Regions from separate parts of the Streptomyces sp. NPDC004327 genome, predicted to be linked through region 3. Evidence: riboswitches for the same ligand, from Rfam matches in the RefSeq annotation. Region 3 holds a riboswitch; each other region holds the start of a gene.
The links. A riboswitch is a leader RNA that binds a small molecule or an ion and turns the genes downstream of it on or off. The one in region 3 is predicted to bind cyclic di-AMP.
Positions count from the first base shown of each region.

Region 1 (7,592 bases), on a different contig from region 3:
GGACGCCATCGCGGTCCGCTGCCGGTACACCGGGTGGAAGCGGGCGAAGGCGAACCAGGCCTCGTCCCACAGGAACACCAGGTCGGGCTTGATCGCCAGGCACTCGGTCATCACCCGCTGGACGTCGTAGACGACGCCGTCGAAGGTGCAGTTGGTGAGCGAGATGAGCCGGACCTTGTCGAGCCGGCCCTCGCGCCGGTACGTGAGCAGCGTGCGCTTGATGTCGGCCAGCGGGATCGCGCCGTACATGGCGTACGCGTCGAGCGAGTAGCTGTCGAGGTAGGCGACGTGGGATCCGGCCATCACCTGCGCGTAGTGGTGCGATTTGTGGCAGTTGCGGTCGACCAGGACCACGTCGCCCGGCGCCACCAGCGACTGCGTGACGATCTTGTTGGCGGTGGAGGTGCCGTTGGTGACGAAGTACGTCCGCCGCGAGCCGAAGGCGCGCGCGGCCAGGTCCTGCGCCTCCTTGATCGGGCCGTGCGGCTCCAGGAGCGAGTCGAGGCCGCCGGAGGTCGCCGAGGTCTCGGCGAGGAAGAGGTTCAGCCCGTAGAAGTTGGCCATGTCGTGGATCCACGGCGAGTGGACCACCGAGTTGCCGCGGGAGACCGGCAGCGCGTGGAAGACGCCGGCCGGCTTGCGCGCGTACTGCAGCAGGGCCGAGTAGAACGGCGTCCGGTAGCGCTTGCCGATCCCGCGCAGGATCGTCAGGTGCAGGTCGAGGACGTCCTCCTGCTGGAGGAAGACCGAGTCGAAGTCGCGCCCGATCTCGGTGGCCAGCTGCTCGACCGAGGCCTGCTCGACCAGATAGAGGTCGAGTTCGGGCCGCTCGTGCCGCACCGCCGTCGCCAGCGTCCTCGCCCGCTCCGCCGCCGTGAAGAAGTCGATGTCCGGGACGTCGAGCGCGGGCACCAGGTCGTCGAGCAGCGACAGGTCGAGCGCGGACCGGCCGCGGAGGTCGGGCCGGACGACGACCGCCTGGATCCACGGGTTGACCAGGACCGCGACCATGGCGTCGACGAAGCTCGGCACCGCGACGATGTCGTAGACGAAGGGGTCCTCCCGGCGGCGCAGCGCGCGCAGGTCCCGGGCGATCCGGGCCTGCTCGGCCTCGGAGAGGTCGGCCACCACCAGCACGTCGAACCGGGGCCGGGTGTCGACGGCGGCCTCCGCCTCCACCGCGTCGGCGGCCGGCGCCTCGGTCCCCGAGACCGCCGTCACCGACAGCGGCACGTCGCCGATCAGGCTGCGTCCGATCCGCTCCGCCTCCCGGCTGAGCTCCAGGTACGAGTCGGGCACCGCGAGCGCGCGCAGCTTCGCCGCCGCCTGCCGGCCGGGACGGCTCAGGTAATACGTGAGCACGTCGGCGTCCGCGAGGCCGCGCTCCAGGGCCGCCTGCCCCTCGCTCTGCTCGACGGGGTCGAGGTTCGGCATCGCCAGATGGCGCGCGCTGTCCGCGATCGACCACCAGAGGTCGGTGAGCAGCTGCGAAACGCTGTTGTAGGCGGAGACGGCGGGCTTCGAGGGGTCCATGAGGGCGATGCTAGGTGGGGGTGCATTATCCCGCAAACCGGACGATATTCCCGCATTCTCTTCAAATGACGAAATGCGGATGAGGTGCCCTATGAGGGCATTTGGCGGATAAGGCGGACCAGGGGTGGGGAGGGTGATTCGGGTCACGGCCCGCCCGGCCCGCCCGATGCTGGTGCGGCGTCAAGTCCGTACTCCCGGAAAAGGATTGGCGAATCGGCCCCGGTCAAGCGGAATGATCCTTTTGTGTTTCCGTGAAAGGTCATTTTCGGTTCGCCAATTCCGTCTTGTATTCGCCGTTTGTTTTCGCATACGGTCACGCCGCAACCGGACGGAAACGCCGAATCCTGCCACCGCCCGGAAACCGCACTCACCACACTCGTCCGGCAGGAGCGGGGGACCCAGGTTTGCCGCCGGTCCCGGGATTCCGGGGCGGCTAGGGGTGAAGCCGTGCTGCGCACGGCCGGGCATCTCCTGCCCGAACCCGACAGCTCACCTCGCAGGCGGAGGAGAGGAATTCGCCATGCGTGGACACGGTAAGCACCGACGTACCCAGCGCACCCCGCTCGCCCGCGGTCTCGCCCTCGCCGGGATCACCGGCAGCGCCGCTCTCGCCCTGCCGCTGGCCGGGGCCACCGGCGCCGTGGCGGCCGTGCCGCAGGCGGCACACACCGTCGCAGTCGAAAAGGCCGTGACCCAGCCGGCCGTAATCAAGGCCGTTCAGGCGGGCCCGGTCCGCTATTCCGTGATCGCCGGGGACTCGCTTTCCGCTATCGCCCGGAAGTACTCCGTCAAGGGCGGCTGGCAGAAGATCTACCAGGACAACCGCCGGGCCATCGGCCAGGACCCCCGGCTCATCCGGCCCGGTCTGACGATCACCGTCGACCCCACGTCCGCGAAGGCCCCGACGGCTCCGCGCTTCACCGGCACCGGCGCGAGCGCCACGGGCACCGTGGTCCAGGCCGCCGCCCCGGCCGCCGCCAAGGCCGCGACGACCGCCTCGACGGGCACGTACGCGAACAACCTCGACGGATGGATCCGCCAGGCCCTCGACGTCATGTCCCGCAACGGCATCCCCGGCAGCTACGACGGCATCTACCGCAACGTCATGCGCGAGTCCTCGGGCAACCCGCAGGCCATCAACAACTGGGACTCCAACGCCGTCGCCGGCACCCCGTCCAAGGGCCTGCTCCAGGTGATCGACCCCACCTTCCAGGCCTACCACGTGGCCGGCACCGCCAACGACCCCTACGACCCGGTCGCCAACATCGCCGCGGCCTGCAACTACGCCGCCGCCAAGTACGGCTCCATCGACAACGTCTTCGGCGCGTACTGAGCCTGCGTCCGAGGACGCCACCGCGTACCGCCCGGCCCCCGAATGGACCGGGCGGTACGAAAAGAGGTACGAAGGCCTGCGTGAAGGATCAACCTCAGGAGCACGCGAACCCCCGGGAGGCGACCGTCCGGGTGTTCATCGCCCTGGCACCGCCCGACGAGGCCAAGGACGAGCTGGCGCGCGAGCTGCGGCCCGCGTACGAGGCGTACCCGGCCCTGAGGCAGAACCGCATCGAGGACTGGCACATCACGCTGGCCTTCCTCGGCGAGCTCCCCGTCGCCGCCGTCCCGCCGCTGCGGCCGCCGCTCGCGGAGCTCGCCGCCGCCCGCCGGCCGCTGGACCTCGCCCTGCGCGGCGGCGGGCACTTCGACGGGCGCGTGCTGTGGAGCGGCATCGCCGGCGACCTCGACGGGCTGCACCGCCTCGCCGCGGACGTCCGCGCCGTCGTGAAGGCGCGCGGCATCCCCTTCGAGGACCGGCCGCTGCGCCCGCACCTCACCCTCGCCCGGGCCCGCCGCGGTGACACGGCCTCGGTGGCCGAGGTCGCCGCCGCTCTCGCCGGCTTCGCCGGCCGGCCCTGGCGGACCGAGCGCCTGCACCTGGTCGGCAGCAACTTCGGACGCGGCCCCGGGCCGATCCGCTACCGCGACATCGAGTCCTGGCCCCTCGGCGGTCCCTAGGGCCTGTCCGGCGGCCGGGCGACCGGGTCGCGCCGGGGCCGAAAACGACGGGTGTCGCCCCGCGCGGCCGCTCTCCTACAGTGCGTGATGCACCGGTCCCGCCGAACGGCCCGCCGAATCAGGAGCAGCCCGTGGTCGTCCCCCAGCGCGAAGAGTCCCGCGACGTGCCCGAGCTGGACGCCGCCGCCGTCGAACGATGGCGGACCGGCGGCGGACTCCTGATCGACCTCTTCGCGCAGGCCCGCGACACACACGGCCCGGTCGCCGCCGTACGGCTCGGGGACCGGCCCACCGTGGTGGTGAGCGGCGCCGAGGCGGTACGGCAGGTGCTCGCCGTGCGCCCGGACGTCTACGTGAAGCGCTCGCACCGCGCCCGGGTGCTCGTCGGCGACGGCGTGCTCTCCGCGACCGGCGAGGCCTGGCAGCGCCAGCGCCGCATGCTCCAGGCCCAGTTCACCGGGCGCGGGATGCGCCGCTACGAGCAGCGGATCGCCGCCGCGGCGCGGACCACCGCGGCACGCTGGGACGCGTACGCCCGCACGGGCGAGCTCTTCGACCTCGGCGAGGAGATGCGGCGCTTCGCCCTGGACACCGTCTGGCGCTCGCTCACCGGACACGCCCTCGACGACGCGACCGACCGCGAACTGGCCGCCGTCCCACAGGTGGTGGCCGCGCTGCCGAGCCTGCCCGCCGACGGCGCGAGTGCCCAGCGGGCCGTCGCCGCCGAGCTGGCCAGGATCGACGCGGTGGCGCACCGCGCCGTCGCCGCCGCCCGCGACGGCGGCCCGGGCCCCGAGGGGCCGGGCCTGCTGCGCGTCCTCGTCGAGGCGGCGGACACCCACCCCGAGTACACCGACCGGCTGATCCGCGACGAACTCGTCACGCTGCTGCTCGCCGGCCACGAGACCACCGCCACCACCCTCACCTGGCTGCATCTGCTCCTCGACCGCCACCCCGGGGAACGGGCACGGGCGCTCGCCGCCGGACCCGAGGGCTCACCCGAACGGCAGCGGGCGATCGCCGCGCTCGTCCACGAGACGCTGCGCCTCTATCCGTCCGCGTGGATCCTGCCGCGCTGGGCGGCCGCGGACGACGTGCTCGACGGGTACGCGGTGGCGGCCGGCACCGACATCGTCGTCTGCCCCTACCTCACCCACCGCGACCCGGAACTCTGGGACGATCCCGAGGAGTTCGCCCCGTCCCGGTTCACCGTGCCGGGCCGGCGCCCCGCCCACCCGGGCGGCTACTTCCCGTTCGGCGTCGGCCCGCGCGCCTGCCTGGGCGCGCAGTTCGCCCTCCGCGAGACCGTCGCGCTCCTCGAACTCCTGCTCCCGGCGCACGCCCCGCGCTTCCGGTCGGTCCCCGAACGCGCCGCCTATGGCATCACCGTACGGCCCGACGGCCCCACCCCTGCCGTCCTGGCTGGTTAGCGACCCTCCCGCAGGCCGCGGCGGACCGCCGGGCGAAAAACGCGTGGACCGCGCGGGCGGCGTCGCGGGAGACTGCGGACCCTCTCCAGTCGGTCCGACAAAGCAGGGTTGTGATGGGATTGTCTGAATCGAGCGGCAGTACGCCGGGCAAAGGCGCGGTACTGCTCGCCCTCCGCCACTACGGACGCGAGCTGGCCCGGCTCCGTCGCATGACCGTGCCCGCGATGCTGCTCCCGCCGCTCGGCAACATCGGCATCAGCTACCTCGCGCCGCTGATCGTCGCCAAACTCGTCGCCCGGATCGCCGACGGCGGCACCGGCGGCGCGGGCTGGACCGGCGCCATGCTGCCGTACGTCCTCGGCATCGCCGGCGTGCTGCTGTTCTCCGAGGCCCTGTGGCGCGTCGGACTGCACTTCCTGAACCGCGTCGACGCGCTCGGCATCGAGCACCTCACCGTCGTCGGAATGGACGAACTCCTCGCCAAGGACGCCACGTTCTTCCACGACAACTTCGCCGGCTCGCTGACCAAGCGGGTCATCGGTTTCGGCAAGTGCTTCGAGGAGTTCGTCGACACCCTCACCTTCAACGTGCTCGGCAGCTTCGTGCCGCTCGGCTTCGCCTGCGTGGTGCTGTGGACGTACGAACCCCTGCTCGTCGTCGGCCTGTTGGCGATGATCGCCGTCACCGCCCTCGGCGTGACCCCGCTGATCCGCCGCCGCCAGGCCCTGGTCGCCACGCGCGAGGCGGCCATCGCCCGGGTGTCCGGCCATGTCGCCGACAGCCTGGGGAACATGGACACGGTACGGGCCTTCGCCGCCGAGCGGCGCGAGGCCGCCGAGAACCGCTCCCGCCTCGCCGAGGCGCGCCGGGCCACGCTGCGCTCCTGGGACTACGGCAACCTGCGCGTCGACACGCTCGTGGCACCCATGTCCGTGCTCACCAACGTCATCGGCCTGGTCCTCGCCCTCGCCCTCGGCGCCGCCGACCACGGCGTGGAGGCGGTCGTCGTCGCCTTCACCTACTACGGCAACGCGACCCGCATCATGTTCGAGTTCAACCAGATCTACCGCCGTCTGGAGAGCTCCATGACGGAGGCGGCGCAGTTCACCGAACTGCTCCTGGAGCCGCCGGCCGTGACCGACCCGGAGACGCCCGAGCCGCTGCGCTCGCGCGCCGGCGACGTCCGCTTCGAGAAGGTGGGCTTCACCCACGGCGGCGGCAAGCCGCTCTTCGAGGGCCTCGACCTGGACGTCCCCGCCGGCACCAGGATCGGCCTGGTCGGCCGGTCCGGCGGCGGCAAGACCACGCTCACCCGGCTGCTCCTGCGCATGAACGACGTCGACGCCGGCCGGATCCTCGTCGCCGGCCAGGACATCAGCCGGATGACCCAGTCCGACCTGCGCGGCCTCATCGCGTACGTGCCGCAGGAACCGGCCATGTTCCACCGCAGCCTGCGGGAGAACATCGCCTTCGCCCGGCCGGGCGCCACCGACGCCGAGATCCGGCGGGCGGCCGAGGCGGCACACGTCACGGAGTTCGCGGACGCGCTGCCGGACGGCTTCGACACCATGGTGGGGGAGCGCGGCGTGAAGCTCTCCGGCGGCCAGCGCCAGCGGGTCGCACTCGCCCGGGCCATCCTGCGCGACGCGCCGATCCTGCTGCTCGACGAGGCCACCAGCGCCCTGGACTCGGAGAGCGAGATCCTCGTCCAGGACGCGCTGTGGCGGCTCATGGAGGGCCGTACCGCGCTCGTCGTGGCCCACCGGCTCAGCACCGTCGCCGGCATGGACCAGCTCGTGGTCCTCGACCGCGGACGGATCGTCGAACAGGGCAGCCACCAGGAGCTCCTCGACGCCGACGGCGCCTACGCCAAGCTGTGGCAGCACCAGTCCGGCGGCTTCCTCGACGAGACCCGGGCGGGGGCGGACGCGCTGCCTACGACGTGACGCCGAGGGCCTGCAGGTCGACCATGCCGTACGCCTGGCTGACGTACACGTTGGTGAGCCGCGGGTTGCGGTAGTTCAGCGTCTTGTTGGCGGCGACCGGCAGGTAGTAGGCCCCGTCGGTGAGCTTGTGGTTGAGCTGCCGGTAGATCTCGCTCGCCTTGCCGGCGTCGGGCGCGGCCTTCGCCTGGTCGAACAGGGCGTTGACGGAGGGGTCGTCGACCTGGGCGTAGTCGGTGTTGCCGCTCGGGGTGATCCGGCGTCCGTCGGCCAGGGGCTGGAGGAAGGTCGTGCCGATCGGGTCGTCGGCGGACCAGTTGGTCGTGACCAGGCCGATGCCCTGGCTCTTGACGGTGTCCGGTGAGCCGGCGAATTCGAAGAACGCCGAGCCGTCCTTCTGCACGATCTGCGCGGTGATGCCCACGGCCTTGAGCGAGTTCTGCAGCGCCGTGGCGGTCTGGAGGTCCTGGGGCCGGGTGGTCTTCGTCAGGAGCTTGGTGGTGAACCCGCCGGGGCGGCCGCAACTCGCCAGCTCCTCCTTCGCCTTGGCGGGCCGCGGCTGTCCGGCGGTCAGCCCGTACGGGTCGTAGGCGTCGGCACCCGGGATCGTCGGGGGCAGCAGATTGCCGTGCAGGGCACCGGTATGGGGGCCGCCCCGGGCGTTCAGCAGAGC
Region 1 is NZ_JBIAME010000001.1:85,376-92,967, forward strand. It holds gene ACFYU9_RS00365 (aminotransferase class I/II-fold pyridoxal phosphate-dependent enzyme) at 1-1,533, opposite strand, end outside; cyclic di-AMP (ydaO/yuaA leader) riboswitch at 1,859-2,049, shown strand; gene ACFYU9_RS00370 (transglycosylase SLT domain-containing protein) at 2,054-2,866, shown strand; gene thpR (RNA 2',3'-cyclic phosphodiesterase) at 2,947-3,546, shown strand; gene ACFYU9_RS00380 (cytochrome P450) at 3,678-4,976, shown strand; gene ACFYU9_RS00385 (ABC transporter ATP-binding protein) at 5,090-6,922, shown strand; gene ACFYU9_RS00390 (ABC transporter substrate-binding protein) at 6,912-7,592, opposite strand, start outside.
Region 1: another riboswitch for cyclic di-AMP. It lies ahead of ACFYU9_RS00370 (transglycosylase SLT domain-containing protein); the one in region 3 lies ahead of ACFYU9_RS33750 (transglycosylase family protein).

Region 2 (7,592 bases), on a different contig from region 3:
TCGGCGCTCGGGCTCGGCACTCGGCTCCTGAGGTCTGTCCGACCCCGATCCGGCCTGATCGGCAAGACGCCCCTACAGCGCCGACGCCTCCGTGAGGGCGGCCAGCTCGGCCTCCGTCAGCTTCAGCTCGGTGGACGCGAGCAGCGCCGGGAGCTGCTCGACCGTGCGCGCCGAGGCGATCGGGGCGACGACGGTCGGGCGGGCGGCCAGCCAGGCGAGGGCGACGGAGGCGACCTCGGCGTCATGGGCCTCGGCGACGGCGTCCAGGGCGGCGAGCACCCGCCCGCCGCGCTCGGATTCGACGAGCTCGGCGACCCGCGGGGCGCGGACGCTGTCGACGGTCCTGCCGGGTCGGTACTTGCCGGTGAGGAAGCCGGCCGCGAGCCCGAAGTACGGCACGGCCGCGAGGCCGGCCTGCGCCACGGTGTCCATGAGCGGGCCCTCGTAGGTCTCCCGGGAGACCAGGTTGTAGTGCGGCTGGAGGGCGACATAGCGGGCGAGGCCCTCGGCCTCGGCGAAGTCGAGGGAGGCGCGCAGCCGCTCGGGGGAGATGTTGGAGGCGGCGACGGCGCGCACCTTGCCGTCCTTCACCAGCTGGTCGAGGGCGGTGACGATCTCCTCGACGGGCACGGACTCGTCGTCGAAGTGCGTGTAGTAGAGGTCGATGTAGTCGGTGCCGAGGCGGCGCAGCGACTCCTCCGCGCCGGCCTTGATCGTCGGGGCGCTCAGGCCCTTGTAGCGGGAGTGGGCGCCGACCTTGGTGGCGACGAGGACGTCGGAGCGGTTGCCGCGGGAGGCGAGCCAGCGGCCGATGACGGTCTCGGACTCGCCGCCCTCGTGGCCCTCGGCCCACTCCGAGTAGACGTCGGCGGTGTCGACGAAATTGCCGCCCGCGGCGGCGTAGGCGTCGAGGACGGCGAAGGACTGCGCCTCGTCGGCGCTCCAGCCGAAGACGTTGCCACCGAGGGCGAGCGGGAAGACGTGCAGGTCGGAGTCGCCCAGTCGGCGAAGAGAAGTCATGGATTGATCAACCCTCCACGCCACCGGGCCTATTCCGGCCGCCCGGGCCCGTCACGGCGAGGCGCCGGCCGAACACGCCGGCGCCCGCCCCCGGCCGGTGGCCGGAGGCGGGCGCCGCGGGAGGTCAGTAGCTGAGGCCCTTCGAGCGCAGCCAGGCGCCCGGGTCCACGCGGTCGCCCGACCCCGTGTGGACCTCCAGGTGGAGGTGGGGGCCGGTGACGTTGCCGGTGGCGCCGACGCGGCCGATGGTGTCGGCGGTGCCGACGGACTGGCCGACGGAGACCGTCATCGAGGAGAGGTGGCAGTACCAGACCTCGGTGCCGTCCTCGAGCTCCAGGACGATCCGGTAGCCGTAGGAGCCGGACCAGCCGGCCGACTTCACGGTGCCGCTGTGGACGGCCTTGACCGGGGTGCCGGTGGGCGCGGCGAAGTCCAGGCCGGTGTGGTAGCCGGAGGACCACATCGAGCCGGCCTCGCCGTAGGTCGAGGTGATCGTGTACGAGGAGGTCGGCAGCGAGAAGCTGGCGGCGAGCTTGGCCAGGCGCTCGGCCTCGGCCTTCGCCGCGGCCTCCGCCTCGGCCTTCTTCTTCGCCTCGGCGGCGGCCTTCTCCGCGGCGGTGGCCTTGGCGGCGGCCTCCGCGGCCGCCTTCTCGGCGGCGGCCTTCTCCGCCTTCGCCTTCTCGGCGGCGTCGGCGACGGCCTGCTGCTGCTCGGCCTGCTGGAGGATGCGGGCGCGCAGGGCCTCGCCGGCGTCGGCGGCCGTCTTCGTCTGCTCGGCGCCGGCGGTGTCGCCCTCGCCGGCGGTGTAGGTGACGGCGGTGAGCGGCTGGGTGTTGCCGTTGCCCGCGGTGTCGGCATTGTCGCCGTTGTCGTCGTGGCCGATCAGCGCGCCGACGCCGGGGAGTTCGCTCGCGTCGGGCAGGTGGACGTCCGGCAGGTCGGGCAGGGCGATCGAGACGGGCGGCTTGGCCTGCGCGGAGGCGAGGCCGCCGGCGCCGACGGCGGCGATGACACCGACGCCGAGGACGGTGGAGGAGCGGGCGAAGTTGGAGCGCTGCTTGACCACGCGGTGGCGCCCGCCGGAACGGCTCTGGGCCCGCAGGGAGTCCTCGGTGGGGTTCCACTCCTCGGCCGCCCCGTCCGTGCCACCCGCGCCAGGGGCGTCGTAGGAGGCGAAGGGGGTATGCGGAGCGGGGGTGTTGGAGGCCACGGAGGCGCTCTCCTTTCCTTCCTTCTCGCCTACCGGGTTAGCTGACGGGTTCGGAGCAGGAAGGTCTCCTACGGGCGTGCCGCACGGGTGCGGCGGGGCCCGATTCACCCCAAGTGGTGGTTCCCCGGTTCCCTTGCGGGATTCGGCGCGTGCGCACGGTGCCGCCTCTTGCGACGGCTGGGACGACCGCGCTGCGTTATCGAACGTTAATAGACACGGGCACTCGATTCCAAGCTGTTCCTCTTGATCATTCACTGAATTGAGAGGGAATCGCCCGAGTTGAGACCCCTTCAGAAAAAGCTCAGGTCACAAGAGGAGTCTGACATTCCGTCAATTGTTATCGGAGGGAGATCCATCGACTACACCCCGTCATGAGCCCTCGGGATCGCCAGGCGGGACAATCGGCGGGCCTTCCGGCGGCACCACCGGCATCGTCCGCCGCGACTCCGGCCGCCCCACCGCCGGCCGGCTCACCGCGAGCAGCGCCATGTCGTCCGTGGAGTCCCCGCCCGTGTGCCGGCGCACGTCCGCCACCAGCGCGTCCAGCAGCTCCTCCGGCCCCGGGAAGAGCCGCCCCACGAGCCGCACCGCCGGGTCGTAGAAGACACCGCCCGCGTCCCGCGCCTCCGACAGGCCGTCCGTGTAGAACAGCAGGGTCGCGCCCGCCGGGAACGGCGTCTCGTCCACCCGGTCCGGCCACGCCGCCAGGTCGCCCATCCCCAGCGGCAGCGCCGCCTCGCTCGGCCGCAGCAGCGCCACGCCCCCGTCCTCGTACAGCAGCAGCGGCTCGGGATGCCCGCGGTTCACCACCCGTACGACACCTCCGTGACCGCCCGGGAACTCGGCGAGCACCGCCGTCGTGAACCCCTCGACGGCGTCCAGGCCCTCCCGCCGCGTGGCCTCCCGTGCCAGCGCCCGGTCGAGCCGCGCCGCCACGCCCTCCAGGCTCGCCTCCTGCTCGGCCGCCTCCCGGAAGGCGCCGATGAGGACCGTGACCGCCTCCACGGCCTCCAGCCCCTTGCCCCGCACGTCGCCGACCACGAGCCGGACCCCGTGCGGGGTGTCCTGCACGGCGAACAGGTCGCCGCCGATGAAGGCGTCCGCGCGCGCCGCCTCGTACCGGGCCGCGATCCGCAGCCCGCCGATCCGCCCGGCGGGCGCAGGAAGCACCGCCCGCTGCGCGGTCTCCGCGATCTCCCGCGCCGAGGCGAGCCGTTCGCCGCTGCGCCGCACCACCCGGTTGATCAGCAGACCGAGCGCCGCGACCGTCACCACGGTCAGCGTCTCCGTGAGCGAGGGGATCTCGTCCACGGTCCCGTTGTAGAAGTGCAGGCCGATGCTGGCGAGCACCGCGGCGACGCCGGTGAGCAGCGTGATCAGGGTCGAGAAGAACGGCGCGGCGATCAGCGGCGCCGCCGAGAACAGCGGCGCCGCCGTGAAGGTGGGCGGGGTCGCCAGGTCGTAGAGCACCCCGCCCACGATCAGCAGGGGCGGCAGCGCGCGGATGAACGTGCGGGCGCCCCGGTACGGGCCGGGGTCGGGGCCGGGGGTGTCGTCCCCCGGCCCGCGCCGCACCGCCGCTCGCGCCACGCTGTGCTCCGCTCCCTGGTCCCGGGTCCGGGCCGCGGACGTACCCGCGCCCTCCCCAGGGTGCGGTCAGCCGGCCCGGCTCGGCGACTCCTCCTCGGCCGGTTGGCGTACGGCGAGCCGCCCGCCGCGCGCGAGCGCCGCCATGGCCGCCGCGCACCCGAGGCCGACCGCGCAGAGCACCAGCCAGGGCGCCGCCGACCAGCCGGTCACGTCGAGCAGGGCGCCCGTGCCCAGGTTCCCGAGCGTGATGCCGATCCCGCAGACGGTGTTGTAGAGCCCGTAGTGGGTGGCCACCCAGCGCCCCCGGGACAGCGCGACGACCGTGTCCATCTCGTACGGGTAGAGCACCGCGTTCGCCACCGCCAGGACCGCCGCGCACGCGAGGAGCGCCGGCAGCGAGCGACCGAGCGCCGCCGGCACCAGGAACGCCGCCCCCATCAGCCCGAGCCCGAGCACCAGGCACCGCTCGCGGCTGAGCCGCGCCTTGCACCAGGCGGTGATCCGCAGCTGCCCGGCCAGCGCGACCAGCGCCGACACCACGAACAGGGCCGTGGTCGCCGCCGTCCCGTCGGCCGCGAGCGGCAGCGCCAGATAGACCTGGAAGGACAGCACGTACGAGCCGGTCATGGCCAGCGAGAACAGCCAGAAGGTGCGGTTGGCCAGCGCCGACCGGAACTGCCCCTGCGCCGCCCCCTCCGACGAGGCGGCCTCCTCGGCCGCCTTGCGCCGTACGGGCAGATGCCGCAGCTGGACGACGGTGAGCCCGGCGAACAGCACCGCGGCCACCACGCACGTCAGCCGGAACGACACCCCGGTCAGCGCCACCCCGACGAGCGGCCCGAACAGGATGCCCGCCTGGTAGTAGGCGTTGAACAGCGCGAACGCCTCCACGCGCCGCTCCCCCGCCTCCGCCGCGACATAGGCCCGCACCGCCGGGTTGAACAGCGCGCCCGCCAGGCCCGTCGCCAGCGACGCGGCGATCAGCCAGGGCAGCGACTGCGCGAACGCGAGCGCCCCGAAGCCGGCCGTCCGCAGCGCGCAGCCGGCGACGATCAGCGGCTTGAAGCCGAGCCGGTCGGCGAGCGCGCCGCCGACCAGGAACATGCCCTGCTGCGACAGGTTGCGCGCGCCGAGCACGAGACCGACCGCCCAGGCCGCCATGCCGAGGCCGTCGGCCAGATGGGCCGCCAGGTACGGCATCAGCATGTAGAAGCCGAGGTTGATGGTGAGCTGGTTGAGGAAGAGCAGCCGCACGGCCGGGTCGAAGCTCCGGCTCTGCTTCCAGATCCCGCCCCGGGCGGGCACCGTCGTCGCGCTCAACGGACCGGCTCCTCGCGGGTCAGCTGACGGCGGGTCCAGCCGGTGACCGGCTCGCCCTCCGCGTACGCCGCCGGCTCCTCCCGCACGGGGCCGTCGAGCAGCCCGTGCGCCGCGCAGTACTCGTCGTTGAAGACCGTGTCGAAGTAGCGCTGCGGCCCGTCGGGGAAGACGGCCGCGATCCGGGTGCCGCGCGGCCGGGTGCGGGCCAGCCAGCCGGCGACCAGCGCGACCGCGCCGACGCTCCAGCCGCCCGTCGCGAACTGCCGGGCGGCGAGCCGGCGGGCCGCCCGCACCGATTCCGCCGGGGCCACCCAGTGGACCTCGTCGAAGGCGGCGTGGTCGACGTTGGCCGGGTGGATCGAGGAGCCGAGGCCGCGCATCAGGCGCGGTCCGGCCGGCAGGCCGAAGACGGTGGAGTTCACCGAGTCGACGCCGACGAGTTCCAGCGCGGGGCTGCTGGTGGCGCGCAGCGCGCGGGAGATGCCGGCGGAGTGGCCGCCGGTGCCGACCGCGCAGACCAGCACGTCGATCCGGTCCAGCTGTTCGGACAGTTCGGTGGCGAGTGCGCCGTACGCCCGCTGGTTGTCGGGGTTCCCGTACTGGTTCGGCCACCAGGCCCCGGGGAGCGCGAGGAGCAGCTCGGCGACCCGGTCCATCCGGGCCTGCTGCCAGCCGCCGGCCGGGGACGGCTCGGGCACGACGTGCACCTGGGCGCCGTGCGCGACGAGCATCCGCTCGACGATCGGCTCCAGGCCGGGGTCGGTGACGACGTGCACCGGGTGGCCGTGCAGGATCCCGGCGAGCGCCAGGCCGAGGCCCAGGGTGCCGGAGGTGGACTCGACGATCGGGGCGCCGGGCCGCAGCTCGCCGCGGCGGCGGGCCTGCTCGACCATGTAGAGCGCGGCGCGGTCCTTGATGCCGCCGAAGTTGAAGCCTTCGAGCTTGGCCCAGTAGCCGTCGTCCGTCCACAGCACCGGGGTGTTGCCGACGGTCTGCTCGGCGACGGAGAACAGGTTGGCGGGGTTGGCAGGGAGTGTCATGGGGGTTCGCGTCCCTTGGAGTGGGCGCATGCCCGCATGGGGGCATGCGGAAGGAGCCGAGGTCGGGTGCGGGTACGCGGGGCGCGTACGGGACCCGGCTCAGTTCCGGTTCACTCCGAGGGTGACGAGCAGGCTGCCGGGCTCGGGGCCGGGGCCCGCTCTGTCGCGGACGCAGCGCGCCCGCGGGTGCGCGGGGAACACCTCGTCGTGCGGGACGAGGACGGCGCCGCCGGCGCTCGGCGCGGACAGCTGTGTCCCCGTGACCTGCGCGGGCAGGTGCGCGTCGAACGACCAGCCCTCACCGGGCCGCTCGCAGCCGTGCGCGGGCAGGGGCGCTTCGACGCTGGTGCCGGCGGTGTCGGCGGCGAGGGGCAGGGCGTGGCCGTGGGCGCCGTGGCAGACCCCGGCGATGAGCGCGACGAGCGCGAAGAGGAGCAGCAGGGGCAGGACGGCGGGCGCCCGCCGTCCTGCCACCCGTGCTTCGGTCACGCTGCCGTTACTCATGGTGCGCGTGAGGTTACGGGGCGCATGGGGGCCGCGCAAAAGGACAGGCGCGGTTTTGGCCACCGTTTACTTGCGGGCGTACCGCCTGCCTGGTTGCCCGCGGCTACAGGTTCCGCTCGGCGAACACCGTCAGCGCGTCGCGCACCAGGACCGCCGTGCCCGCTCCGTGCTTGTCGTAGTTCTTCGTGAAGCGCGGGTCGCCCACGTACATCCGGCCGAGCCCGATCACGTACTCCTTCGTTCGCGCCGGTCCGGTCGGCGCCGCGGACAGCCAGTCGTACTGCCGTCGCGCGATCGCCTGCACCTCGTCGCTGTCGGGCGCGAGGCCCCGCGCCGCGGCGGCGCCGAAGTCGCGGGCGATGCCGGCCTGCTCGTCCTGGAACGCCTTCTTCTCGGCGTCGCCGAGCGAGCGCCACCAGCGGTCGCCCCGCACGTACGCGTCGCGGCCCCAGCGTTCGGTGACCTCGGCCTCGTACCGCGTGTGGTCGAAGCCGTCGAAGACTTCCTCGGCCATGAGCTGTTCTCCTCTCTCGGTCTTGTGGAGAGTGGTGCGTACGGCCTCGATCTGCCGCCCGATGCGCTCGCGCTCCTGTTCCAGGAGGGCCAGATGCGTGCGCAGGGCGGCCGAGGTGTCCCGCTGGCCTTCGAGGACCTCGGCGATGGCGGGCAGGGAGAGCCCGAGCTCGCGCAGCAGCAGGATCCGCTGCAGCCGGACGAGTGCCGCCTGGTCGTAGTACCGGTAACCGTTCGCGCCGATCCGGCTCGGCTCCAGCAGCCCGAGTTCGCCGTAGTGGCGAAGGGTGCGGCTGGTGGTGCCGGCCTTTCTGGCGATCTCCTGGATCGACCACTCCATGACGAGGACGCTAGATCTTGACGTTGCGTGAAGGTCAAGCGGGACGCGGCGGGTC
Region 2 is NZ_JBIAME010000006.1:642,607-650,198, reverse strand. It holds gene ACFYU9_RS23805 (aldo/keto reductase) at 73-1,020, opposite strand; gene ACFYU9_RS23800 (M23 family metallopeptidase) at 1,145-2,230, opposite strand; cyclic di-AMP (ydaO/yuaA leader) riboswitch at 2,242-2,388, opposite strand; gene ACFYU9_RS23795 (PP2C family protein-serine/threonine phosphatase) at 2,600-3,820, opposite strand; gene ACFYU9_RS23790 (MFS transporter) at 3,887-5,140, opposite strand; gene ACFYU9_RS23785 (PLP-dependent cysteine synthase family protein) at 5,137-6,180, opposite strand; gene ACFYU9_RS23780 (hypothetical protein) at 6,280-6,684, opposite strand; gene ACFYU9_RS23775 (MerR family transcriptional regulator) at 6,788-7,537, opposite strand.
Region 2: another riboswitch for cyclic di-AMP. It lies ahead of ACFYU9_RS23800 (M23 family metallopeptidase); the one in region 3 lies ahead of ACFYU9_RS33750 (transglycosylase family protein).

Region 3 (7,592 bases):
CTACACTCCGCCGCCCACGTGACCCACGTCATGTTCCAGCAAAGGAACCAAGGGGTCTGCGCGAACGTTGTTCACCCCTTGTGAACTGGCCTGGAGAGCCTTCCTCGACGCCGAACCGCAGGGCACGTTCACACGATGGAAACTTCGAGCGAAGTCGCCCCCGCGCCTGCGAAAGGGCCCTGAGGAGCCCCTCGGAGGGACTAAAGGCCCTCCAGGAGCCTCCGCAGGGCCCATTCTCTTGTGAAGAACTTCACGAAGCTTTTCGACGCGCCGCCCCGAAAGGCACCCCGGAGGGGTATCGGAGGATCCTCAGAGGCCGCTCATCGGGGGTTATAGGCACGCACTATGCGACGGATAGCGCGATGCCATCGAGGATGTCGTGCTCGCTGACGACGACCTCGGCGGCGCCGGTCCGCTCCATGATCTCGACGAGGACGAGCGCGCCCGCGACGATCACGTCGACCCGCCCGGGGTGGATCACCGGGATCGCGGCCCGCTCGTCGTGGGTGGAGGCGAGCAGCCGGGCCACCACCGCGTCGACCTCGGCGCGGGAGATCCGGGAGTGGTGGACGCGCTCGGAGTCGTACTCGGGCAGCCCGAGCGCGATCGCGGCGACCGTGGTGACCGAGCCGGCCAGGCCGACCAGCGTCTCGGCCTCGGTGACCGGCACGGTCTCGGCGGCCAGGTCCAGGGCGGCGCGCACGTCGGCGCGGATCGCGGCGACCTCCTCGGCGGTCGGCGGGTCGTGCCGCACGTGCCGCTCGGTCAGGCGCACGCAGCCGATGTCGACGGACCGGGCGGCCTCGACGTGCCGGTTGCCGACGACGAACTCGGTCGAGCCGCCGCCGATGTCGACGACCAGCCGGCGGTCGTCGCCGTGCAGTTCGCCGGTGGCGCCGGTGAAGGAGAACTCGGCCTCCTGCTCGCCGGTGATGACCTCGGGCTCGACGCCCAGGATCCCGACGACTCCCTTGACGAAGTCCTCGCGGTTCTCGGCGTCGCGGGAGGCGGAGGTGGCGACGAAGCGCAGCCGGTCGGCGCCGACGCCGAACTCCTCGATGACCCGGGCGTACTCGCGGCAGGCGGCGAAGGTGCGCTCCAGCGCCTCGGGCGCGAGCCGGCCCGTCTTGTCGACGCCCTGGCCGAGCCGGACGATCGTCATCCGCCGGTCCAGCTCGATCAGCTCACCGGTCCCGGGGTCGACGTCGGCGACGAGGAGGCGGATGGAGTTCGTGCCGCAGTCGATTCCGGCGACCCGGGTCACTGGCCGTCCTCGCTCTTCTCCGCGCACGGCGTGACGCAGGGGCCCTTCGCCCACCACTCGGGCAGCATCGCGAGCGCCTCGTCGCCGAACGGGTTCACGCCCGGTCCCGCGACCAGCGAGTGGCCGACGAGCACGTGCAGGCACTTGACCCGGTCCGGCATGCCGCCGGCGCTCGGGAAGCCCTCCAGGACCTCGATGGCGTCGCGGCGCGCGATGTAGTCCTCGTGCGCGGCCCGGTAGGCGGCGGCGAGCTCCGGGTCGGTGGCGAGCCGGGCCTGCATCTCCTTCATGACCCCGTTGGCCTCCAGGGTGCCGATGGCGGAGGCGGCACGCGGGCAGGTCAGGTAGTACGTGGTCGGGAACGGCGTGCCGTCGGGCAGCCGGGGCGCGGTCTCGACGACGTCCGGGTTGCCGCACGGGCAGCGGTGCGCGATGGCGCGCAGGCCGCGCGGCGGCCGGCCGAGCTGGGCCTCGAACGCGGCGACGTCGGCGTCGGTGGGCTCGGTGCGTGCGGTCTGCGGAGGGGGCGTTTCCATGTCTGCCTTGCTCGTCGGTGGTTCGGGTGGGTCAGCGTCGGTCGGCGCTGTCGACGCCGTCCCACAGGTTGTCGTACCAGGGGCGGTCGGTGCCGCCCTGGTCGGTGCGCGGCCGGGTCCGCGCGTCGGGGTCGTTCACGGTGAAGCCGGTCTCGCCGGGCAGCACGTAGTGCAGGTGCTCGCGGGCGAGCCGGCGGACGTAGGCCGGGTCCTGGAGGCGGGCCTTCTCGTCGCGCAGTTCCTCGACCCGCTTCGCCGCGTCGGCGGCCTTGCGTTCCTGGTCGGCGATCTCGCCCTGCTGGGAGACGTACTGCCGCATCGGGTAGGCGAGCGCCACCACGAGCGAGCAGACGACGAGCGCGAGGAAGGCCGCGCGGCCGGTGAGCCGGGAGCGGCGGGCCTGGCGGCGGGTCTGGGAGCGGTAGACACGGGCGGCGGTCTGCTCGCCGAGCAGCCTGATCCGGGTCGCGGTCGAGAACCGGTCCCGGTCCTTCACGGCCATGTCCTGCGGCTCCCCTGTGTCGCGTGTCCGGTGCAAACGTGCGTCCCCGCACACGGTACGGGACCGAGTGCGGGGACGTCCGTAACTACAGCGTCAGGGCAGGTCAGCCCTTGTCGCTCAGCCCTTGAAGCGCGGGAAGGCGCTGCGGCCGGCGTAGACCGCGGCGTCGTCGAGGATCTCCTCGATGCGCAGCAGCTGGTTGTACTTGGCGACGCGGTCCGAGCGGGCCGGGGCGCCGGTCTTGATCTGACCGCAGTTCACGGCGACGGCGAGGTCGGCGATGGTGACGTCCTCGGTCTCGCCGGAGCGGTGCGACATCATGCACTTGAAGCCGTTGCGCTGGGCCATCTCGACGGCGTCGAGGGTCTCGGTCAGCGAGCCGATCTGGTTGACCTTGACCAGGAGGGCGTTGGCGCTGCCCTCCTCGATGCCGCGGGCGAGGCGCTCCGGGTTGGTGACGAAGAGGTCGTCGCCGACGATCTGGACCTTGGCGCCGAGGCGGTCGGTGACGACCTTCCAGCCGGCCCAGTCGTCCTCGAACAGCGGGTCCTCGATGGAGACGAGCGGGTACGAGGCGACGAGCTCCTCGTAGTACTCGGTCATCTCGGCGGCCGAGCGGGACTGGCCCTCGAACTGGTACTTGCCGTCCTTGTAGAACTCGGACGCGGCGACGTCGAGCGCGAGCGCGATGTCCTTGCCCGGGGTGTAGCCGGCCTGCTTGATGGCCTCGACGATGAGGTCGAGCGCGGCGCGGTTGGACTCCAGGTTCGGGGCGAAGCCGCCCTCGTCGCCCAGGCCGGTGGACAGGCCCTTGGCGTGCAGGACCTTCTTGAGGGTGTGGTAGACCTCGGCGCCCCAGCGCAGGGCCTCGGAGAAGGACTCCGCGCCGATCGGGGCGATCATGAACTCCTGGATGTCCACGTTGGAGTCGGCGTGCGAGCCGCCGTTCAGGATGTTCATCATCGGAACGGGCAGCAGGTGCGCGTTCGGGCCGCCCAGGTAGCGGAAGAGCGGGAGGTCGGAGGCCTCGGAGGCGGCGTGCGCGACGGCGAGCGAGACGCCGAGGATGGCGTTGGCGCCGAGCGAGCCCTTGTTCTCGGTGGCGTCCAGGTCGAACATCGCCTGGTCGATCAGGCGCTGCTCGGTGGCGTCGTAGCCGACGAGCTCCGGGCCGATCTGCTCGATGACGGCGAGGACGGCCTTCTCGACGCCCTTGCCGAGGTAACGGTTGGGGTCCCCGTCGCGGAGCTCAATGGCCTCGAACGCACCAGTGGAGGCACCGGAGGGAACGGCAGCACGGCCGGTGCTGCCGTCGTCGAGGCCGACCTCGACCTCGACGGTGGGGTTGCCTCGGGAGTCCAGGATTTCCCGGGCTACGACGACGTCGATGGACGGCACGAGCATCTCCTTCTGGGATGTGACGCTGGTTGTGACGCATGCGGCAAGGTCTCGTTCGCCTTGCGACAAGAGCCTAACCGGCTCGGGGGCTCCGGCCAGCCGGGCGCCCGCCCCCTGGGACGAAAAAGGACCCAAGGGCATGCACAAGAGGACGAAAGACCTGGTTACCGATTAGTACGAAACGGCGACGAGACCGGCCCGGGGCGTAGTGCTCCGGGCCGGTCTCTCGTTCACCGCGGGGGGACAGCCGTCATGCTCACTTGAGGTGGAGCTGCTGGCCCGGGTAGATCAGGTCGGCGTCCTGGACGATGTCCTTGTTCAGCTGGAACAGCTTCTGCCAGCCGCCCTTGACGTGGTGCGCCTGGGCGATCTTGCTCAGCGTGTCGCCGGCCACGACCTTGTACTCGCCGTCGCCCTTCTTGACCTTCTTGCCGGTCGGGGTGGTGACGGTCTTGGCCGCGGGCTTCGGCGCGGTGCGCTTCTCGCTGCGGGTGGTCGGCTGCTCGGCGACGCGCTTGGGGGCCGGGGCGGCGGTCTTCGGCGCGGCCGGCTTCGGGGTGGAGACCTCGGCGGAGCCGCCGTCGTAGGAGGCGCCGGACAGGCCCACGCCACAGCTCGGCCAGGCGCCCTTGCCCTGACCCGCGAGGACCTTCTCGGCGACGGAGATCTGCTGCGACTTGGAGGCCAGGTCGGCGCGGGAGGCGTAGGCGGTGCCGCCGTACGCGGCCCAGGTGGAGTTGGTGAACTGCAGGCCGCCGTAGAAGCCGTTGCCCGTGTTGATGGACCAGTTGCCGCCGGACTCGCACTGGGCGACGGCGTCCCACTCGGAGGCGGTGGCGGCCGAGGCGGTGCCCGCGGTCATCAGCGGGGCGGCGACGGCGACGCCGGCGACACCGGCGAGCGTGACGACGCGGGTGGCCTTGGAGGGGCGGCGGTGTTTGCCCTTGCCGGAAAGCAGCATGGAAGTTCTCCTCACCGACGCCTGCGAGGTGAGCTGTCGGGTTCGGGCGAGTGAGTTGCCCGGCCGCGTGTCCTTGCACGCGGCTTCACCCCAAGCCGGTCGTCGGCCGTCTGTCTCAACGGCCGGGGCCGGCACTTACCTTGGGTCCCCCGCTCCTGCCTTCGGCGCTTGCGCGACGACTGTTCCCGGCGTCCGGCGGCAGGATTCGGCGTACCGGTCGGCGGGGCCCGCGGTGGCGAGCGGTCACGACCGTAGACACACGTCCGGGGGAAGTTCAAAGCCCATCAACCCGGAAAAATCGCCCCTACTTGCACTCCGTCAGGTGACGTTTGCGCAGGTGAGGGGCGACTTCAGCAAAGTGTGCGGACGCAATACCGCCGTTCGGCAAGAGAGACTCATGTCTCACTTGCGCATAAACGGACATTCAGGAGCTAATTACCCCTCAGGCGGAGCCTGGGCCGCCGGCGTCCCGAGGTCCAACTCAAGGCTCTGACCAGGCAGGATGAGGTTCGGGTCGGTGCCGACCGTCTTCTTGTTGGCGTCGTAGAGCGCGGTCCAGCCGCCGGGCAGGGCGTTCTGCTGTGCAATGTCCGACAGGCTGTCACCCGGCTTGACGGTGTATTCGTCCCCGTTGCCCGCCTTGTCCGACTCGTCCACCTTGCCGGTGGCGGCGTCACCGGTCGCCCCGTCGGCCGGAGCGGCGTGGCGCCCGGATTCGCGCGCGGTGTCCGTGTTGCCCGCTTCGTCTGTCGCGGCGTCACCGCGGTGCTTGCCCTTGCCCGAAGCGGGCGAGGTGGACGTATCGGGTGTTTCCGGCGTTACGGAGGTGTCGGGCGTGGCGGGAGTGGTGGGCGCGCCGGGAGTCGCCGGGGTCGTCGCCGGGGTCGTCGGCGTGGCCGAGTTCGAGGGGGACGAGGTCGACGGGGAGGCCGGGGCCGACGGGGAGGCCGGCGGCTCGGTGGCCTTCGTGCCCGACTCGGTGGGCAGCCCCTCCGTGCGGTTCGACTCGTGGACGGGGGTCGTGGACTGCTTGGGCGCTCCACCCGGTCCCGGGTCGACGGCGGGCTTCCTGCCGTCGTTCGTCAGGCCGGCGATGGGCGCGCAGGTGGCCCACTGGGTGTCGCCGGCGGCGAGGGCCTTGTCGGCGATCGCGATCTGCTGGGCGCGGCTGGCGAGGTCGGCGCTGGGCGCGTAGGCGAGGCCGCCGTGCCGCTCCCAGCTGTCCTGGGTGAACTGGAGGCCCCCGTAGAGCCCGTTGCCGAAGTTGGCGCTCCAGGCGCCGCCCGACTCGCACTCGGCGACCCGGTCCCAGGTGGGCGCGTCGGCGGCGGAGGCGGAGCCGGTGGCGAGCAGCGGCAGCGCCATGGCCGAGCCGGTGACTCCCGCGGCGACGACGATCGCGGGGGCCTGGCGGGGTCTGCGGTGACGTCCGTTCCCGGAGCGCATGCGGAGTGCCTTTCGCGTGACTGCTGAGACTGCGGGTGAACGTAGCGGCATTCGAACGCACGTCACAAGTCGATGCAGCGGAGATCACGCGAACATCACATTATTGACGCTCCGTCAGTTTCGCGCGGCTTTGTGGGAAGCGCTGAACTCCACCGGAAGCGTGCGCAGGCCACGCATGATGAGCCCGCCGCGCCACCGGAGTTCCGCCGGATCGGCCCCAAGTCGCAGGTCCGGCAGGCGAGTCAGGAGCGTCGCCAGCGCCGTCTGCCCCTCCAGGCGCGCCAGCGGAGCCCCGAGGCAGTAGTGGATGCCGTGCCCGTAGCCCAGGTGCTGGTTGTCGCGGCGCGCCAGATCGAGAGTGTCCGGCTCGTCGAACCGCGCCGGGTCGCGGTCCGCGGCCGCGAGGACCACCAGGACCGGGTCGCCGGCCGGGATCTCCTGCCCGCCGATGGTCAGCGCCTCGGTGGCGAACCTCCAGGTGGCCAGCTCGACCGGCCCGTCGTACCGCAGCAGCTCCTCGATCCCGGTCTCCAGCAGGCCCGTCTCGCCCGCCGCGATCGACTCCTGGAGCCGTGCGCGCTGCCCGGGGTTGCGCAGCAGGGCGTAGACCCCGTTCCCGATCAGGTTGACCGTCGTCTCGAAGCCCGCGAAGAGAAGGATGAAGGCCATCGCGGCGGCCTCGTTCTCGGTGAGGTGCTCGCCGTGGTCGGACGCCTTGATCAGCCCGGAGATCAGGTCGTCGCCCGGCTCCTCGCGCTTGCGGTGGATGAGCTCGGCCAGATAGCCGCGCATCTTCTTCACCGACCGCGCCACGCCGCCGCGCGGCCCGCCGCCGTGCCGGATCATCATCCCGGCCCAGTCGCGGAAGTCGTCCTGGTCCTCGCGGGGCACGCCGAGCATGTCGCAGATCGCGTAGATCGGCAGCGGGAACGCGAACTCGTGGATGAGGTCCGCGCTCCCCTTCTCTCCGTGCTGTTTCGCGATGATGTCGTCGATGAGCCGGTCGGTCAGCTCCTGCACCCGCGGCGCGAACTCCGCGACCCGGCGCGGCGTGAACGCCTTCGACACCAGCCGGCGCAGCCGGGTGTGGTCCGGCGGGTCGATGTTGAGCAGGTGCGTCATCAGCTCGGCCTTGCGCTCGCCCGGGATCCCCGTCTTGCCCTTGGCGTGCGCCGGCTCGTCGTGGTGCGCCGGGTTCTTCGAGAGCCGCTGGTCCGCCAGCGCCTGGCGCGCGTCCGCGTACCGCGTCACCAACCACGCCTCGACCCCGCTCGGCAGCGTGGCCTTGTGCACGGGCGCGTGCTCGCGCAGCCAGGCGTACGCCGGGTACGGATCGGTGGCGAACTCCCAGGTGAAGAGCTCGGGGGCCGGCGGCGGGACGGGGGGTACGGAGGGGGTGGCGCTCACCCTCCGACGGTACAAGGCCGGGGATTGTCAGACCCAACCCGTAGGGTCTTCGGCAAGATCGCAGTCGAGGGGTAAGGG
Region 3 is NZ_JBIAME010000012.1:81,808-89,399, forward strand. It holds gene ACFYU9_RS33730 (exopolyphosphatase) at 344-1,264, opposite strand; gene ACFYU9_RS33735 (DUF501 domain-containing protein) at 1,261-1,800, opposite strand; gene ACFYU9_RS33740 (septum formation initiator family protein) at 1,832-2,302, opposite strand; gene eno (phosphopyruvate hydratase) at 2,420-3,706, opposite strand; gene ACFYU9_RS33750 (transglycosylase family protein) at 3,957-4,661, opposite strand; cyclic di-AMP (ydaO/yuaA leader) riboswitch at 4,665-4,838, opposite strand; gene ACFYU9_RS33755 (transglycosylase family protein) at 5,097-6,107, opposite strand; gene ACFYU9_RS33760 (cytochrome P450) at 6,222-7,514, opposite strand.

Region 4 (7,592 bases), on a different contig from region 3:
TCCACGTCATGACCGGCGAGTTCGACCTGCGGGCGCTGCTGGCCGAGCGCGGCGGCGAGCGCTACGAGCTGCACGCCCGCCACCTCAACCACCAGCTCCCGCGCATGCTCCACACCATCGGATTCGACCGGACCTACGTACGGGCCGAGGGCGCGCACTTCTGGGACGCCGAGGGCAACGACTACCTCGACATGCTCGCCGGCTTCGGGGTCATGGGGCTCGGCCGGCACCACCCGGTCGTCCGCAAGGCGCTGCACGACGTCCTCGACGCCGAGCTCGCCGACCTCACCCGCTTCGACTGCCCGCCGCTGCCCGGGCTCCTCGCCGAGCGGCTGCTCGCCCACAGCCCGCACCTCGACCGGGTCTTCTTCGGCAACAGCGGCACCGAGGCCGTCGAGACCGCCCTGAAGTTCGCCCGGTACGCCACCGGGCGGCCCAGGATCGTCTACTGCGCGCACGCCTTCCACGGCCTCACCACCGGCTCCCTCTCCGTCAACGGGGAGAAGGGCTTCCGGGACGGCTTCGCGCCGCTGCTGCCCGACACGGAGATCGGGCTCGGCGACCTCGACGCCCTGGAGCGGGAGCTGCGCAAGGGCGACGTGGCCGGCTTCGTCGTCGAGCCCGTCCAGGGCAAGGGCGTCCACCAGAGCCCGCCAGGCTTCCTGCGGGCCGCCCAGGAGCTGCTCCACCGGCACGGCGCGCTCCTGATCGCCGACGAGGTGCAGACCGGCCTCGGCCGGACCGGCGACTTCTATGCCTACCAGCACGAGGACGGTGTCGAGCCCGACCTGGTCTGCGTCGCCAAGGCGCTCTCCGGCGGCTATGTGCCGGTCGGCGCCACCCTCGGCAAGGACTGGATCTTCAAGAAGGTCTACTCCTCGATGGACCGGGTCCTGGTCCACTCGGCCAGCTTCGGCTCCAACGCGCAGGCCATGGCCGCCGGCCTCGCCGTGCTCTCGGTCATGGAGAGCGAGGACACCGTCGCCCGCGCGCGCCGGACGGGCGAGCTGCTCGCCTCCCGGCTGCGCGCGCTCGTACCGCGCTACGAGCTGCTCAAGGAGGTCCGCGGCCGCGGCCTGATGATCGGCATCGAGTTCGGCCGGCCGTCGTCGCTGGGCCTTCGCAGCCGCTGGACCATGCTCCAGGCGGCCCGCAAGGGCCTCTTCGCCCAGATGGTCGTGGTGCCGCTGCTCCAGCGCCACCACATCCTGACCCAGGTGTCCGGAGACCACCTGGAGGTCATCAAGCTCATCCCGCCGCTGATCATCGACGAGGCGGACGTCGACCGCTTCGTGACCGCCTTCACCGCGGTGATGGACGACGCCCACGGCGGCGGCGGACTCCTGTGGGACTTCGGAAAGACGCTGGTCAAGCAGGCCGTCGCGCAGCGCTGACGCGTTCTTCCGGCGGCTTCGGTGCGCGGGTTTTGCCTCTGAGGCAAGAAAGTTGCCTCAGAGGCACAAGCCTGGCGCAATGGACGCATGGACCACGTCACCGACGTCGTACCCGACGTCGCCCCACGGCTGCGCGACCTGCGCCGCAGGCGCGGGCTCACCCTGGAGGCGGCCGCCCAGCGCGCCGGGCTCTCGCCGGCCCATCTGTCGCGGCTCGAGACGGGCAACCGGCAGCCCTCGCTGCCGATGCTGCTCGCGCTCGCACGTATCTACGGTACGACGGTCTCCGAGCTGCTCGGCGAGGCGCCGCCGGAGCGTGACCCGGTGGTCCGGGCCGGACGCTCCGATCCGGTCGAGGCCGACGGCTGGATCTACCGCCAGGCCGGGGGCGCCGGACGCGCCCTGCAGTGCCTGCGGGTCCACGTCCCCTACGCCACCCGCGCCGACATCGTGCGGGTCCACCCGGGCGAGGAGTGGATCCACGTCCTGGAGGGCCGGGTGCGGCTCGCGCTCGGCGAGACGGTGCACGTCCTCGATCCCGGGGACAGCGCCCATTTCGACTCGCTCACCCCGCACCGGATCGGTGCCGCCACCCAGGCCGGGGCCGAGCTGCTCTTCGTCCACACCCTGATGCAGAGCCCCGCCGCCGAGCTGTGCCTCGGCGACGGGACCCCGCACCGCCGCTGAGGTCCAGAAAGGAAAGACATGTCCGAGAAGTCCGTACCGGTCACCGGCGAGGAGCGCGGTGAGGGCAAGTTCCCCAAGGGCCTGGTGCTCCGGCTCTTCGCCTATCTGGTCGCCGGTCACCTCTTCGCCGCCTTCCTCTACCTGCTCTTCGCGATGGGCGCGAAGTAGCGGCGGCCCGCGCCGGGGCTACGCCTCCGTGAGCATCCGCTCGCGCAGCCGCTCCCGGGTCTCGGGGGCCAGCTTCAGGCCCTCGGCGAGATAGGCGTCGACCGAGCCCCAGGTCGTCTCGATCGCCTCGAAGGCGGCCCGCAGATACTCCGCCCGCGCGTCGAACAGCGGCGCGAGCAGCTCCATCACCTCCGGCGACATCGCGTCCGGGGCGGTGGAGCTGCGCTGCACCTTGTAGCGGCGGTGCGGGGCGTTGGACTTCAGGTAGTCCTCCTCGATCGCCCCGCGCTCGACCCCGAGCGCCAGCAGCGATATCGCGATCGCCAGGCCGGCCCGGTCCTTCCCGGCGGCGCAGTGCATCAGGACCGGGACGCTGTCCTCGGCCATCGCGTGCAGGACCCGGCTGTGCTCGGCCGTCTTCTCCACGATCATCTTCCGGTACGAACCGGACATCCGGGCCGCCGCCTTGCCGTCGGCCAGGAGCCCGCGCAGCTGCTCCACGTCGCCGGTGCGCACCAGGTTCCAGAACTCCTTGCCGTCGGCCGGGTCGCTGAGGGGGATGTTCACGTTCCGTGTCCCCGGAAGGTCCACGTCCGGTCCCTCGATCCGCCGGTCCGCGTCGTTGCGGAAGTCGAAGACCGTGTGCAGCGACAGGGTGGCGAGGAACGCGGCGTCCTCCTCGGTGGCGTGTGCCAGGTGGCCGCTGCGGAACAGCTGTCCGGGGCGCACCGCCCGGCCGTCCGTGGTCGGCAGGCCGCCCAGGTCACGGAAGTTGCGTACGCCGGCGAGCTCGGGCTCGGTGGTCGCTTGCGTCACGGTTGCTCCTGGTCTCTCGAGATCGGTTCCTCGGGCAATCATCCAGGGTCGGATGCCAGTGGCACACCCCCTCGGGGTGGGAATGGTCGATCTGTCCGTATTGTGGGTTTGGTGATAACGCGCCCTGGTTGCAGGGGAGATGGGAATCGGGGCGTGAGCAGCGTCATAAACGTGACGGACCGTGGCTGATCGTCTTTTTCGAATTCCTTTGGGGAAAGGGAAATCGAAGGCCCGTCATCGACGCAGGGTGACCGGAATTCCGGCCGGATTTCACGTGATCAAGAGTGGCCGGAAATCCATGGCTTGTTCGCGTCGACCCGGCTCGTCTAGCGTCGCGCTCAATCCGGACGGACCGCCGAATCCTGCCGCCGCCCGGAATCCGCACCCACCCGTGTCAGGCAGGAGCGGGGGACCCAGGTACTTTGCCGATCCCTCGACGCATCACGCTCGAAGGACGGCTCGGGGTGAAGCCGCGCGAAGGCGCGGCCGGACATCTCCAGTCCGAACCCGACAGCTCACCTCGCAGGCGACGGAGAGGAATTCGCCATGCCCGCGAAGGGTAAGCACCGCCGTACCAAGGCCAACCCGATCACCCGCGGGTTCGTCGCCGCCGGCACGGGTGGCGCCGTCGTCGCGCTCCCGCTGATCGGCGCGACCGGCGCCCACGCCGCCGAGCAGGCCGCCCCGGCCGCGGCCCCCCAGCGGGCCGTCGCCGCCGCGGCCCCCGCCGCCGTCACCCCCGCCCAGGCCCCGGCCGCCGCGTCCGCCGCCCCCGCGTCGTACACCGTGGTGCGCGGCGACTACCTGTCGAAGATCGCCTCCGAGCACCACCTGGCCGGCGGCTGGCACCAGCTCTACCGCGACAACCGCCAGGTCGTCGGCGAGAACCCCTCGCTGATCCTGCCCGGCATGAAGCTGGTCCTCGGCGGCAGGAACCACGCCAAGGCCCACCCGGCGACGACCGCCGCCCCGCAGTCCTCCGCCGACGGGCAGCGCGCCTCGCGCAGTGCCGAGCGCACGGCGAAGCCGGCCGCGGCCCCCGCCTCCTCCTCGTCCGCCGCTTCCTCCTCCTCGGCCTCGTCGTCCTCCGCGTCGACCGGCACGACCTCCTCCACCGGCTGGGTCGTCCCCGTCAGCGGTGGCATCTCCACCGCGTACAAGACGCCGGGCGCGATGTGGTCCTCCGGCTACCACACCGGCGTCGACTTCATCGCCGACACCGGCACGGCCGTCCACGCGGTCGGCCCCGGCACCGTCTACTCCGCCGGCTGGGGCGGCGCCTACGGCAACCAGATCGTCATCCAGCACGCCGACGGCACCTTCTCGCAGTACGGCCACCTCTCCTCGATCTCCGTCAGCGCCGGCCAGACCGTCACCGCCGGCCAGGTGATCGGCCTCTCCGGCGCCACCGGCAACGTCACCGGCCCGCACCTGCACTTCGAGATGCGCACCGGGCCGGACTACGGCTCCGACATCGACCCGCTGGCCGCCCTTCGCCAGCACGGCGTCGCGATCTGACGCGTCTGCCGCTTCGGACGCTTCTGGAGCGTCTGACGGACCATAAGCGGGGCCATCACCGATGGCCCCGCTTATTCCTGCTTGACGTGATCTTTACCTCGTGGCATATGTCACCCGCCGTCAACCCCTCCTTACGGTCGCGTAGGTCACACGCGTAAGGGAAAGATGTGGTCCCGTGGCAGACGATTCGAGATCACGAGACAAGAACGCATTCGGGTCGTACGCGGCGATCGGTGACAGCTTCACCGAGGGCGTGGGAGACCCCGGGCCCGACGGGAATTTCGTCGGCTGGGCGGACCGATTCGCGGTCCTGCTCGCCGACCAGCTGCCTGAGCACGACGCCTTCCGCTACGCCAATCTGGCCGTACGGGGGCGCCTTCTCGACCAGATCGTCACGGAACAGGTGCCGCGGGCGAAGGAACTCGCCCCGGACCTGGTGACCTTCTGCGCCGGGGGCAACGACATCATCCGCCCCGGGACCGACCCCGACGACGTCGCCGAGCGTTTCGAGCGCGCCGTCGCCGACCTGACCTCCGCCGTCGGCACCGTCATGGTGACGACCGGCTTCGACACCAAGGAAGTGGCGCTCCTCAAGCACCTGCGCGGCAAGATCGCCACGTACAACGGGCACGTGCGGGCGATCGCCGACCGCTACGGCTGCCCGGTGCTCGACCTGTGGTCGCTGAAGTCCGTCCAGGACCGCCGTGCCTGGGACGGCGACCGGCTGCACCTCTCGCCCGAGGGCCACACCCGGGTCGCGCTGCGCGCCGCCCAGGTCCTCGGCCTGCCGGTGCCGGCCGACCCGGAGCAGCCGTGGCCGCCGCAGCCGCCGCGCGGTGCCCTGGAGGTCACCAAGGACGACATCCACTGGGCCAAGGAGCACCTGGTCCCGTGGATCGGGCGCCGGCTGCGCGGCGAGAGCTCCGGCGACCACGTCGAGGCCAAGCGCCCCGACCTGATGCCGCTCTGACGTCTCTGACGTCTCTTCAGGAGACCGGCCGCGGTGTGTCCGCCGGGACGCGTTCCAGGACGCCCCCGGCGAACACGTCGTACAGCGGCAGCGTCTCCAGGTGCACGTAGCCGATGTGGCAGTCGCACTGCGCCAGCGGGCAGGCCCGGGGGCGCAGCGCGGCGCGGTACGAACCGTCGTAGAGGTTGCCGAGCTCGGCGCGCACGAAGTGGCAGCGGCGCACCGTCCCGTCGCCGTCCACCGAGACCACCGACTCGCCCGTGCGGCAGGGCAGCCCGGCCGAGCGGTGCGGATGGCGGCTGTACGGGAAGAGCGGGTCGAGCGCCGTCCAGCCGGCGGCCTCCGCGTCGGTGTAGGTGTGGCCCTCGGCCGCGTTCACCCACAGATAGACCTCGGCCGGTAGCTCGGCGCGCAGCCGGCGGGCGTGTCCGAGGTGCTCGGGCAGCCCGACGACGCCGACGCTGAAGCGGATGCCGCGCGCGGCGAGCTCCCGGCACTTGCCGAGGAAGCGCTCGTACGGCGTCTGCCCGGGGTGGTAGGTGCACCACAGGGCCACGGTCCGCGGGTCGGCCTCGGCCAGCCACTCGGTGCGGCAGCTCAGATTGGTCTGGATCGCCACCCGCTCCACGTGCGGCAGCCGGGACAGCTCGACGATCGTCCGCCGGTACCAGGACCGCACCAGGCCCTCGCCCCACGGGGTGAACAGGATCCGCAGCCGGTCCCCGGTCTGCCCGGCGGCCCAGCCGGCGAAGCGCTCCAGGGCCGCCCGGTCGGCCCGCAGCCGCTCCGGGCTGTCGCGCCGCTTGGCGAACGGGCAGTACGGGCAGTCGTAGTCGCAGGAGGCGAGCGGTCCCCGGTAGAGCAGGGTCAGATCCATGGCGTCGGGCATCCGGGCCTCCGCTACTTCGTCTCGTACGCGGCCATCGCCGCGCTGACCGCCGGCGAGAACAGCTCGGGTCCGAGCCCGTCCGAGTGCGCCAGGCCCTCGGGCGAGAGCCGCAGCAGCCCGGCCGGGGCGTCGGTGTCCAGCCAGCCGCGCTGCTCGAAGCGGGCCAGCTCCCCGGCGAAGTCCGTCAGCGCCGAGCCGCCGAACCGGGCCGTGTAGCCGTCGAGCGGCATGCCCTCGGCCTGGAGCAGCGACTGGAGCAGATGGCGGCGGCGCGCCTCGCCCCCGTCGACCCGGCGGCCCACCTCGGCCCGGGAGAAGTCGTCGGTGCCCGCGTAGGCGTCGATGATGCGACGGATCTCGGGCATGCCGACCGCGTAGTCGAAGGAGTAGTGCAGCGCCGAGGTGTACGAGCGGGCGCCGCAGCCCAGGCCGATCATGCCGTCCGTCTGGCAGGCGTAGTCGTCGGGGCCGAGCGGGGCCGCGTCGGCGCGCCGGAACATGCGCATCGACACCTGCTCGTAGCCGTGGGCGAGGAGGTGGTCCCGGCCGTGCCGGTAGAGCCGCAGCCGCTGCTCGTCCCACTCCCGGTCGGCCGCGTCCACGGCCTCGGCGGTGGCGGCCTTGCGGCCCAGACCGGTGAGCGGGCGCACGTACAGCGGGTACAGGTACAGCTCCTCCGGCCGCCAGGCGAGGGCGGCGTCGAGCGAGCGGCGCCAGGACGCCACGGTCTGGCCGTCGATCCCGTAGATCAGGTCGATGTTGAGGACCGGCACGCCGGTGTCGCGGATCCGGCCGAGGGCCGCCTCGACGTCGGCCCGGCGCTGCGGGCGCACGGCGGCCCTGGCCTCGGCCTCGACGAAGCTCTGCACGCCGATGCTCAGCCGGGTCGCGCCGCGCTCGGCGAGCACGGCGAGCCGGTCGGCGGTCGCGGTGGCCGGCGAGGTCTCCACGGACAGCGGCACCGCGCGCAGGTCGGCGCCCATGCGCCGCTCGGCGATGTCGCAGAGCCGCTCCAGCTCGCCGGCGGTGAGGAAGGTCGGCGTGCCGCCGCCGAACGCGGCCGTCGCGAAGCGCACCGGGGCCGTGTCGCCGAGGGCCTCCCGCACCGCGCTCGCCTGCCGGTCGAGGGCGTCCAGATAGCGGGTGGTCA
Region 4 is NZ_JBIAME010000005.1:24,907-32,498, reverse strand. It holds gene hpnH (adenosyl-hopene transferase HpnH) at 1-12, shown strand, start outside; gene ACFYU9_RS17820 (aspartate aminotransferase family protein) at 9-1,394, shown strand; gene ACFYU9_RS17815 (helix-turn-helix domain-containing protein) at 1,482-2,081, shown strand; gene ACFYU9_RS17810 (DUF6126 family protein) at 2,100-2,249, shown strand; gene ACFYU9_RS17805 (tyrosine-protein phosphatase) at 2,268-3,065, opposite strand; cyclic di-AMP (ydaO/yuaA leader) riboswitch at 3,442-3,607, shown strand; gene ACFYU9_RS17800 (peptidoglycan DD-metalloendopeptidase family protein) at 3,612-4,583, shown strand; gene ACFYU9_RS17795 (SGNH/GDSL hydrolase family protein) at 4,759-5,553, shown strand; gene ACFYU9_RS17790 (STM4011 family radical SAM protein) at 5,570-6,430, opposite strand; gene ACFYU9_RS17785 (STM4012 family radical SAM protein) at 6,454-7,592, opposite strand, start outside.
Region 4: another riboswitch for cyclic di-AMP. It lies ahead of ACFYU9_RS17800 (peptidoglycan DD-metalloendopeptidase family protein); the one in region 3 lies ahead of ACFYU9_RS33750 (transglycosylase family protein).